DNA from 3 places in the Enterococcus faecium genome. Region 1 is predicted to be linked to each of the others. Evidence: a T-box and tRNA genes for the amino acid it is inferred to sense, from the RefSeq annotation. Region 1 holds a T-box; the other regions hold tRNA genes.
What was found. A T-box is a leader RNA that pairs with one kind of tRNA and senses whether it is charged. The one in region 1 lies ahead of leuS (leucine--tRNA ligase), so its partner is inferred to be a tRNA-Leu.
Positions count from the first base shown of each region.

Region 1 (3,579 bases):
TATGATACACCAGCTAGCGGAAACGCAGGCGGTGGAGCGACTACAGGTGGCAATAATACTGGAAGTGCAGGTAGTACTGGCGGTTCAAGCAATTCTGGTAATACAAACTCAGGTTCAGCAACTTCGACCACTTATACTGTCCAATCTGGTGATTCTGTTTGGGGAATCTCAAATAAATTCGGTATCACAATGGATCAATTGATCCAATGGAACAACATCCAAAACAATTTCATTTATCCAGGACAAAAACTGACAATCAAAGGTAGCCAGGAAAATGGCTCTTCGACGAATAATTCCGGTAACAATACCAATTCTTCAGGAAATGCTGGTACATCAAACGGAGGACAAACAACTGGTGCGAAATACACTGTTCAATCTGGTGATTCTGTTTGGAAGATCTCAAATGATCACGGAATTACGATGGCTCAATTGATTGAATGGAACAATATCAAGAACAATTTCGTTTATCCAGGACAACAGCTAATCGTATCAAATGGCGGTTCTTCTAATGCTGGAGCAAATACTGGCTCAAATACTGGGAATACAAGTGGCTCTAGTTCGTCCAGCTCAAGTTCTTCTAATACAGCTTCAGGAACGAAATATACAGTTAAAGCCGGAGACTCTGTTTGGAGCGTCTCAAATAAATACGGAATTACGATGGCTCAGCTAATCCAATGGAACAATATCCAAAATAACTTTATCTACCCAGGACAACAACTGACTGTTTCAAACAGTGGATCAACAAACAGCACGTCAGGTAATACAGGTTCGTCAACCAATACAAATAACAGCAGTTCAGTTAATACTGGCAGCAGTTCGTCTCAAGGCACTTATACCGTGAAAGCAGGTGAATCTGTTTGGAGCGTGGCAAATAAAAACGGCATCACGATGGATCAGTTAATCGAATGGAATAATATCAAAAACAACTTCATTTATCCAGGACAGCAATTGATCGTTAAAGGTGGAACTTCGGCAAATACAAATACAGGTTCAACTACTTCTGCAGCGAAACCAAATACACCGAATACGTCTGCTACGACAAGTACATCATCCACTGGTAATACGATGTATACCGTGAAAGCGGGCGAGTCAGTTTGGAGCGTAGCGAACAAACATCATATCACGATGGATCAGTTAATCGAATGGAATAATATCAAAAATAATTTCATCTATCCAGGACAGCAAGTGATTGTGAAGAAAGGTTCATCTCAATCAACAAACCAACAATCAGTTACTGGTTCGAAAACCTATACTGTGAAATCTGGAGAATCTGTTTGGAGTGTTGCTGACAGTCATGGAATTACAATGGCTCAACTAATCGAATGGAACAATATTAAGAACAACTTTATTTATCCAGGTCAAACGTTGATTGTAGCTAAATAAAATAGCTGTTCGAAGAAATAACGATTGAATTCCACAAAAATATTTGTTACTATAAGGCTACTTAAATATGACAACACTTGAAAAGGAAGTAGTAAAAAGACTGAAGTTTCAGAGAGCGCATGGCTGGTGAGAATGTGCACGGATGCTTTTGAACTCGCCTTTGAGTTGCCCTTGCTGAATACCCGAGTAAGCAAGCGGCGGTGACGGCCGTTACAACGTTCGAGGCCTTTTCACTAAGGTAAAATTAGGTGGTACCGCGTAGATTACGTCCTATAAAAAGAGCAATCTTTTTATAGGATTTTTTTATTTCTTTTGTGAAGTTTGAGAAAACAAAGCAAAAGGAAATAAAAATAAACAGATTCTGCCGGTTTTTTCGTTATATTTATAATAGAAACAAGTGTTTTCAATAGAACAGGAGGACAGCAAATGAGTTACAATCATAAAGAAATTGAGAAAAAATGGCAAAAATACTGGGCAAAAACGAATACTTTCAACACCCATGATGATCCTGAAAAGCCAAAATTTTACGCACTGGATATGTTTCCCTATCCATCCGGTCAAGGGCTACATGTAGGGCATCCTGAAGGTTATACGGCAACGGATATCCTTTCACGTGTGAAAAGAAGTCAAGGATACAACGTGCTGCATCCAATGGGGTGGGATGCATTCGGTCTGCCTGCTGAACAATATGCGCTAGATACAGGAAACGATCCAGCTGAGTTTACCCAAAAAAATATCGAAACATTCCGACGGCAAATCAATTCTTTAGGATTTAGTTATGACTGGAATCGCGAAGTGAATACAACTGATCCGGAGTATTATAAATGGACACAATGGATCTTTACGAAGCTTTATGAAAAAGGTCTAGCTTATGAAGCAGAAGTAGCGGTAAACTGGGTACCTGAATTAGGAACAGTTATTTCAAATGAAGAAGTGATCGATGGGAAAAGTGAACGTGGTGGCTATGATGTAGTCAGAAAACCAATGCGCCAATGGATGCTGAAAATCACTGCTTATGCTGATCGCTTATTGGATGATCTAGAATTAGTTGATTGGCCAGAAAGCATTAAAGAAATGCAAAGAAATTGGATCGGTCGTTCAGTAGGAGCAAATATTGAATTTAAAGTGGCTGGTACGGATAAATCCTATACCGTATTTACGACACGACCAGATACTCTATTCGGTGCAACTTACTCGGTTCTTGCACCTGAACTAGATCTTGTTAGAGAAATTACGACCCCTGAACAAAAAGCTGCTGTAGAAGCTTATATCGAAGAGACAGCTAAAAAATCAGATCTAAAGAGAACGGATCTTGCAAAAGAAAAAACAGGAGTATTTACTGGTGCTTATGCAATCAATCCAGTTAATGGCAAGGAAATCCCAATCTGGATCGCCGATTATGTATTATCTTCATACGGCACAGGAGCCATCATGGCTGTTCCAGCACATGATGAACGTGACTTTGAATTCGCTCAAACTTTCGGACTAGAAATTCTTCCAGTTATCGAAGGTGGAGATGTTGAAAAAGCTGCTTACACAGAAGATGGTACGCACATCAACTCTGAATTTCTAGACGGCATGAACAAACAAGAAGCAATCGATAAAATGAATGAATGGCTAGAAGAAAATGGCGTAGGGAAAAAAGAAGTCAGCTATCGCTTACGTGACTGGCTATTCTCCCGTCAACGTTACTGGGGTGAACCAATCCCAATCATCCATTGGGAGGACGGAACAGTCACAGCTGTCCCAGAAGAAGAGCTACCATTACGGTTGCCTAAGACAAAAAACATCAAGCCAAGCGGTACTGGAGAATCTCCATTAGCAAATATCGAGGAGTGGGTCAATGTCGTTGATCCTGTAACAGGTAAAAAAGGCCGTCGCGAAACGAATACAATGCCACAATGGGCAGGAAGCTCATGGTATTACCTGCGTTATATCGACCCTCATAACAAAAAAGAACTAGCAGATTATGAAAAGTTGAAGCGTTGGCTACCAGTTGACATCTACATTGGTGGAGCAGAACATGCGGTACTTCATTTACTATATGCACGATTCTGGCATAAATTCTTATACGATATCGGTGTTGTTCCTACAAAAGAACCATTCCAAAAACTATACAATCAAGGAATGATCTTAGGCGAAAACAACGAAAAAATGTCAAAATCTCGTGGTAATGTAGTCAATCCTGATGATGTG
Region 1 is NZ_CP118955.1:2,323,635-2,327,213, reverse strand. Features, by position in the region: gene PYW34_RS11235 (LysM peptidoglycan-binding domain-containing protein) at 1-1,383, shown strand, start outside; T-box leader at 1,453-1,659, shown strand; gene leuS (leucine--tRNA ligase) at 1,810-3,579, shown strand, end outside.

Region 2 (3,579 bases), 790 kb from region 1:
TTATGCTATGGAAATTATTAAATTCTACGATTATGTTAGGAATTGTAGTATTACTTTGCAAGTATGTTTTTGAGAAAATAAATGTTAAAAATTTATTATTGGTTTGCTCTATATACTGTTTAATACCATTGACAGTAATGGGGGAAACCGGTTGGAGAGCAACCACCTTGAACTATCAGTGGCCAGTAGCATTTAGTTTACTAACTTTTTATCCGTTTTTTCAACTCTTAAGAGGAGAAGAAATAAATAGAAAAATATATTGGGTAAGTATTCCTTTATTGATATTTTTAACTAATCAAGAACAAGTCAACGCCTGTTTTTTTGTTCTAACAAGTATAGTTAGTTTATATTTGATTGTCAATGGACGATATAATTATAAGTTATCAGTATTTTCAATAATAAGCTTAGCAGAATTAATTTTCTCTTTGACAACTCCAGGGAATGCATTACGTGCTGCACATGAAATTAATAAATGGTTTCCTGAATATAAAAATTTCAACTTTCTTAATAAGTTAGATTTAGGTATTTCATCATTTGGAAAGCCGTTTTTTTTAGACATGAATATCTTATTTTTATTGCTATTTTTCTTAATTTTCCTTCTAACATATAGGAAATGTCAAAACTATTATGTGCGTATATTGACTGCATTACCGTTTTTCTTAAACCTGATTATTTATTTTGGTAATACAATGGGTCAAAGCTTTACTTACGTCAATGGAAATAAAAGGGCAATGATTTGGAGTAGTAGTAACCTGAATAATCTCTTTACAGAGTTAGGAACGAAACTGTCACTTTTTTATCCAGGTACTTGGATAGCTACTTTAGTAGTCTTGGCATTATTACTATGTTTAATTGTTGGAATTTATTTAAGTTTTGACAATAAGAAAACTTCTATTTTTTTAGTTATTTTGATGATAATGGGATTTTGTTCAAGGTTAATTATGGGATTTTCTCCCACAGTATGGGCTTCCGGAATGCGGACGTACTATATACTTTATGTTGTTATCGCCATCTTAGTACTAATGGCAGTTAAAGAGCTAATGAAAAGCATGAGTGTACAAAAAAATGAATTTATGCAATTTGGATTAACCGTGCTTGGTATTTGTACCTTTATAATAACGGTGATAAACAGATAATATACAAAAAATCCCTCGCTTTAGTATTAGGTGAGGGATTTTACTCGTTTTTCGATTAATTGTTTTAACACTTGCAAGTTTCTACGAGTAGCTTGTTTCCGACCTTCATATACTCACCTCAGGCTGTTTACATGATTGTACGTTCTTTTTGTAAAGGATACAGTGATATGTATATAATGGCATAAAGAAACGTTCAAACAAAAAAACTCGTGAAGCAAAATTAACTTCACGAGTTGTAGTGCAGATGATGGGACTCGAACCCACACGAGCTAACGCTCACATGACCCTCAATCATGCTTGTCTGCCAATTCCAACACATCTGCGTAATAATAACACACTAATGATAGCGAGGTTTTACATAGTTGTCAAGCTCAAAAATGGGAGGACTTATTAAGATGGAGAAATATGACGGAGAATTTTCAGGACTGGGAATGATCTTAGGTGTATTGATTGGACTTGCATTCGGACGTTTTTTGCTTGGTTTTATGCTAGGAATCATTTGTGGAATTGCAATGGATTGGGCAGCGAATCTATGGAATGACTATCATGACAATTAAGTTCTCAACGCTTGTTTGTGTTTTTTTAATACTTACGTTTTTCCTAAATAAGTGGCAAAATTTTCTAGGATGGAGTATGATATTGAAATAGTAAATAACAAAAAATTTGGAAAGTTCTAACTTTTTGAAATGAGGGATTGGCTAAGTGATGAGAGAATTTGAAAAATCCAACAAATTAGAAGGTGTCAGTTACGATGTTCGCGGTCCCGTTCTAGAAGAAGCGGAGCGGATGCAAGAAGAGGGCATTAGTATTTTAAAATTGAACACGGGAAATCCCGCACCTTTTGGATTTGAAGCACCAAACGAAGTCATTCGTGATTTGATCATGAATGCCCGTGACTCAGAAGGCTACTCAGATTCCAAGGGGATCTTTTCTGCTAGAAAAGCAATTGAGCAATATTGCCAACTGAAACATTTTCCGAATGTGACGATCAATGATATCTACACCGGCAACGGAGTGAGCGAATTGATCACGATGTGTATGCAGGGGTTGCTGGACAATGGAGATGAAGTACTGGTTCCAATGCCGGACTATCCGTTGTGGACGGCTTCTATTGCATTAGCTGGAGGCACACCTGTTCATTATATTTGCGATGAAGAGGCAGAATGGTATCCTGATATTGATGATATCAAATCAAAAATAACGAGTCGGACAAAAGCTATTGTTATCATTAATCCTAATAATCCTACTGGGGCACTTTATCCAAAAGAATTATTAGAAGAAATCGTTGAAGTAGCTCGACAAAATAACCTGATTATTTATTCCGACGAAATCTATGATCGCTTAGTGATGGATGGTCTAGAACATATTCCGATTGCTACATTAGCGCCTGATTTGTTCGTTGTTACGCTGAACGGTCTATCCAAATCTCATCGTGTAGCAGGATTTCGAGTAGGCTGGATGGTCCTAAGTGGAGATAAGTCACACGTCAAAGGCTATATAGAAGGGCTGAATATGTTGTCCTCCATGCGTTTGTGTTCCAATGTATTGTCTCAGCAAATTATCCAAACCGCGCTAGGCGGTTATCAAAGTGTCGATGAGCTGCTCCTGCCAGGCGGAAGGATCTATGAACAAAGAGAATATATCTATAATGCAATCAATGATATTCCTGGTCTTTCAGCCGTAAAACCAAAAGCTGCTTTTTATATATTCCCAAAAATTGATACAAAGCGATTCAATATTTTGGATGATGAAAAATTCGTTTTGGACTTTTTACATGAACATCATATTCTACTTGTACATGGTGGTGGATTTAATTGGAACCAGCCAGATCATTTTCGAATCGTTTATCTTCCTAAAATGGATGATTTGAAACAAACAGCTAAGAAAATGAGAGAATTCCTAGCAACCTATCGCCAAAAATGATTTTAAAAACCAAATTTTTCAGTAGGAGGGCCACAGACAAACACACTGAGGCTCTCTTTCTAGTGGAGTTTTCTTAAATAACTAAAGTATATTATTTAGTTGCAAGTCTTTTCTTGAAGTTTGCGACTTCCTAAAGTAAAATACGAATAGAATGCGAATACGCATATTTTGGGGAGGATACTTATGGAAACGTTAATCGAGTCCTTTGGAACGATCATTAAAGAGATTCGAAAAGAACAAAAAATGACGCAAAAAATGCTTTCGCAAGATATTTGTTCACAAAGTGTATTAAGTCGGATCGAAAATAATGAGGAACTGCCGAATGTATTGGTGATGATGCAGATTTGTCAACGGCTAGGGGTAACGATTGATCATGTGATGAATCTCTCTCGAAAAACTACTCGGACAAACGATAAATTATTTGAACTGTTGGATAGTTGTTTCCAAAAACGTGATTATCGGAAGTTAGAACAAGTACTAAAATCTTCTGATATTTCTGAAAATCTGTATCAAGCAACTG
Region 2 is NZ_CP118955.1:1,531,378-1,534,956, reverse strand. Features, by position in the region: gene PYW34_RS07445 (DUF6056 family protein) at 1-1,136, shown strand, start outside; tRNA gene PYW34_RS07440 (tRNA-Leu) at 1,376-1,459, opposite strand; gene PYW34_RS07435 (hypothetical protein) at 1,514-1,693, shown strand; gene PYW34_RS07430 (pyridoxal phosphate-dependent aminotransferase) at 1,842-3,059, shown strand; gene PYW34_RS07425 (helix-turn-helix domain-containing protein) at 3,243-3,579, shown strand, end outside.
Region 2: it has a tRNA-Leu gene. The T-box ahead of leuS (leucine--tRNA ligase) is inferred to sense a tRNA for this amino acid. The anticodon was not compared.

Region 3 (3,579 bases), 890 kb from region 1:
ACATTTAGCAACGTATGCCCAACAAATTTTATTTTCTTTGTCTAATAAGTATAAAATCTGATATCAGTAGTGGGCTGTTTTTGTGAGTTTTTGAGTAGATGCTCAGATGACTATATTTACTTATAAGATTTAACTGGACTACAGATAAGAAGCGTAAAAAAGTTCTCATTGAGTATGTAGTCCAAGCTATTTTAAGGGACAATTTAACCATTTTTTGAGGTATAATAAACCTACAAAAGTTAATAAAAAGAACAGAATTTTGGCTTCTGGGATGCACTAGAATCGAGAAAAATTTATCGCTTTAACACAGGAAAAAGCGATAGAAATGCTGATATAACAGCACTTGACTTTAACAACCATGGGCTGCCCATTAGCAGATATCTTAACAGACTCCATTCACGATGCTTTACGTGAAGTCGAAGAAGTGAAGAAAGTCGAAGTGAAACTTGTGTGGTATCCAGCCTGGACGACAGATAAGATGAGCCGTTATGCACGGATTGCGTTGGGGATACGATAGAAATCTTGGCTGACTAGCTATGAGAAGCAAATAGGAAAAACAAAAAAGCCTTTTATCCTTTCTAGAAGAAAAGAGATAAAAGGTTTCTTTGTTTATAAAATTTTGTCTGCTATATTATAAGTTAATTAAATAAATGTGTTCTATTGATAAAGGACATTCAAATCCCTTTCCTTTTGGAATCCTTCTTTTTTACATCAGTTTGATTTTCGTATAGTATTCTTTCTCATCTTCACGATAAATCGCAGCCCCATTTTTTTGTTGTGCTTTAAGACTGCCAAGATTTTTTTTATTTACAGACAAAAGTGCCTCATCAATGCCGATTTTTTTTGCCTCTTGTAGTACTAATGCTAATCCTTGTGTGGCATATCCTTTTTTACGATAATTAGGGGAGATGCCGTAACCAATATGGCCAGCGCCGTTTCTTAATGTTTCGTTCAGTTTATGGCGCAAATTAAAAATTCCTACATACTCATGTTCATCACTTTCTAAAATAAAGACGGTTGCGGGAACGTAACTCTCAGGAAGATCGATTCCTAAAGACGTTTTTTCGCATTTTTTTACATAATCTAAAAATTCAGCAAATGTATAGCCATAAGCATTGTTGATAAATCCATTCTCATTTGGTCCAAAGCTAGTTTGTAGCTGATAAGCTTTCTTTAAATCTGCTTCCCATAGTTTGATCAGTTTCATCGTATTCACCTCTTTAAGTAACCTTATTCATTTGTTTTCTACTATAGCACTATTGTTGTAAATAGCCATGCCTATTTTTATTTATTGTGTCATATCGTATTAAGAATCATCGAACAATACAAATATGAATTACAATAAAAAAATTATTTGAAGTTCGTTCATTCGTTACTTATGACCTCTAGAAGAAAGAAAACGTGAATTACTTCAGCGTCTAGAATTCCAGAAGGATAGTAACCAACAGAAGAAATAATCAATATCTAAATGAAAGAAGATAGCTGAATCGAGAAAAAGAGGAAAAAAGAAATGAAGAAAAAAATAAAATAGTTACTAATCCCAGAGTCGTTCGTTTAACATTGAAATCGATCATATGGATAAAACAGATTTTTTCACCAACCCTCAATAGATGATGGAGTTGCTCGGATGAATTATTTGTGTAGATGGCATAAGGGAGGGCGTACAGAAATGAAAAAGAACAAAAATATGTTCTTGACAAAAAACACATGTAATCCTAAACTAAAAGATGTGATGCGGCTATGGCGGAATTGGCAGACGCGCTAGCTTCAGGCGCTAGTGAGGGTGACCTCGTGGAAGTTCGAGTCTTCTTAGCCGCATATTTGTTTTTTTGAGAAGGAAAAAAGATATCGACGGAGTTTCTCTGTTGATATCTTTTTTTATAAAGAGAAGGTACACCTGGAGCGATGAGAAAGAAAATAACATATTATCTAAAAGAATATAGGAAAAATTTTAAACAACGGAACCAGATTCAAATAAATCAAAAAAAATTTGTGTGAAGGTGGGACAGTTTAAAACCTAATAGATTGATTCAAATAGTAGATTTATAGATTCTGATACAAGAAATACTGGCAAACGATAGTTAAGGAATAAAGACTAAACTTAAACTCAAAAAGAGGTCATGCGAAAGAATAAATCGCATGACCTCTTACTATATTTTGAATGTGTTTAAACGTTCAAATAATGAATCTTAGTACCAACCGTTTGCTTCCCAGAATGCTTTCGCCGCTTCCCAAGAACCATAACGTGAAGTAACATATTGTTCTGCTACTCTTTCTTGGTTTGCAGCAGAGTAGTCACCATTTAAGTAAGAAGAATCTAATTGGTAACGGCCGATGTAACGTCCGTTCGTTGCTGTGTAAGAACCGCTTGATTCTTTTTGTGCGATCCATTCTTTTGCAGAGCTTGTGCTTGCTGGAGTAGCAGCAGTTTCTGTTACAGCAGGAGCAGCTTGTGTTTCCGTTTGAACCGTTTCTTGTACAACAGGTTGTTCAGCTTGAACAGGTTCAGTTTGGACTGGTGCTTCTTGAACGGCTGCTTGAGGTTCAGCAGCTACTTGTGCAGAGCCTTCTGTTGGGATTGTTAATTGTTGTCCTGAGTAGATCAGGTTAATATCAGAAATTGAATTTGATTCTGCAATGGCATTGATCAAGGAGTTATCACCAACGTATTTTTGAGAAATCGCTGATAGAGTATCACCTGATTGAACGGTATAAGCTTCGTCCGCATGAGCAGTCGTTCCCATGAAGAATGCAGCGCCGGCAGCCAAAGTTGTTCCAAAAAGTAAAGTTTTAAGTGATGTCATGAAAAATCTCCTTTATTCGTTAAAAAGTTTTATTTGTTGTGTTCAACGAGGAATACTTTAACACGTGAAAATATTTCATAGGTAAAAGAAGCATGACAATTTATGACAAATCCACGTTTTTTGTAACAGAATGATGTTCGCTCGATGTGAAAAATGATGAGGAATTTCACATAATGCAGAAATAATGGGATTAGAACAGGTGTTCTGATGAGAAAAGAAATGTATAAATAACTTGAAAGAAATTGCTTTTGTTCATCATTTTATTTACATATTGCGTATATTTTTTGTATTTTTGCTTGAGATGTTACAATAAAAGAAAAAGGAGGCGGTTCCAATGAGTAAAAGATACCAGAACATCATGGTAGCAGTTGACGGATCAAGACAATCGATCAAAGCGTTCGCTGAAGCCCTTGACTTAGCAAAGGACAATGAAGCCCACTTATTTATCGTGTCAATCATCAACAAAGTTGAGCTGACCCATAGTGCCTATGCCTTTTCAAAAATCTATGCAGATGAAAAACAAAGAACAGAAGTAGCCATGCTGAAAAAAATCAATGATGCCAAAGAGTTCGGCATTGCTGAGATCCACGCAATAGTTGAAACTGGAGATCCAAGAAATTTGATTGCCAATATCATCCCTGGACAAGAAAATATTGATTTGATCGTTATGGGAGCGACAGGAAAAGGTGCTATACAACAAGCATTAGTTGGATCGACCGCTTCTTATGTCGTATCACATGCCCCTTGCAGTGTGTTGGTCGTGAAGTAATGAGAT
Region 3 is NZ_CP118955.1:1,432,733-1,436,311, reverse strand. Features, by position in the region: gene PYW34_RS06990 (hypothetical protein) at 1-61, shown strand, start outside; partial or broken gene PYW34_RS06985 (metal-sulfur cluster assembly factor) at 344-517, shown strand; gene PYW34_RS06980 (GNAT family N-acetyltransferase) at 707-1,207, opposite strand; tRNA gene PYW34_RS06975 (tRNA-Leu) at 1,735-1,818, shown strand; gene PYW34_RS06970 (LysM peptidoglycan-binding domain-containing protein) at 2,190-2,804, opposite strand; gene PYW34_RS06965 (universal stress protein) at 3,139-3,573, shown strand.
Region 3: it has a tRNA-Leu gene. The T-box ahead of leuS (leucine--tRNA ligase) is inferred to sense a tRNA for this amino acid. The anticodon was not compared.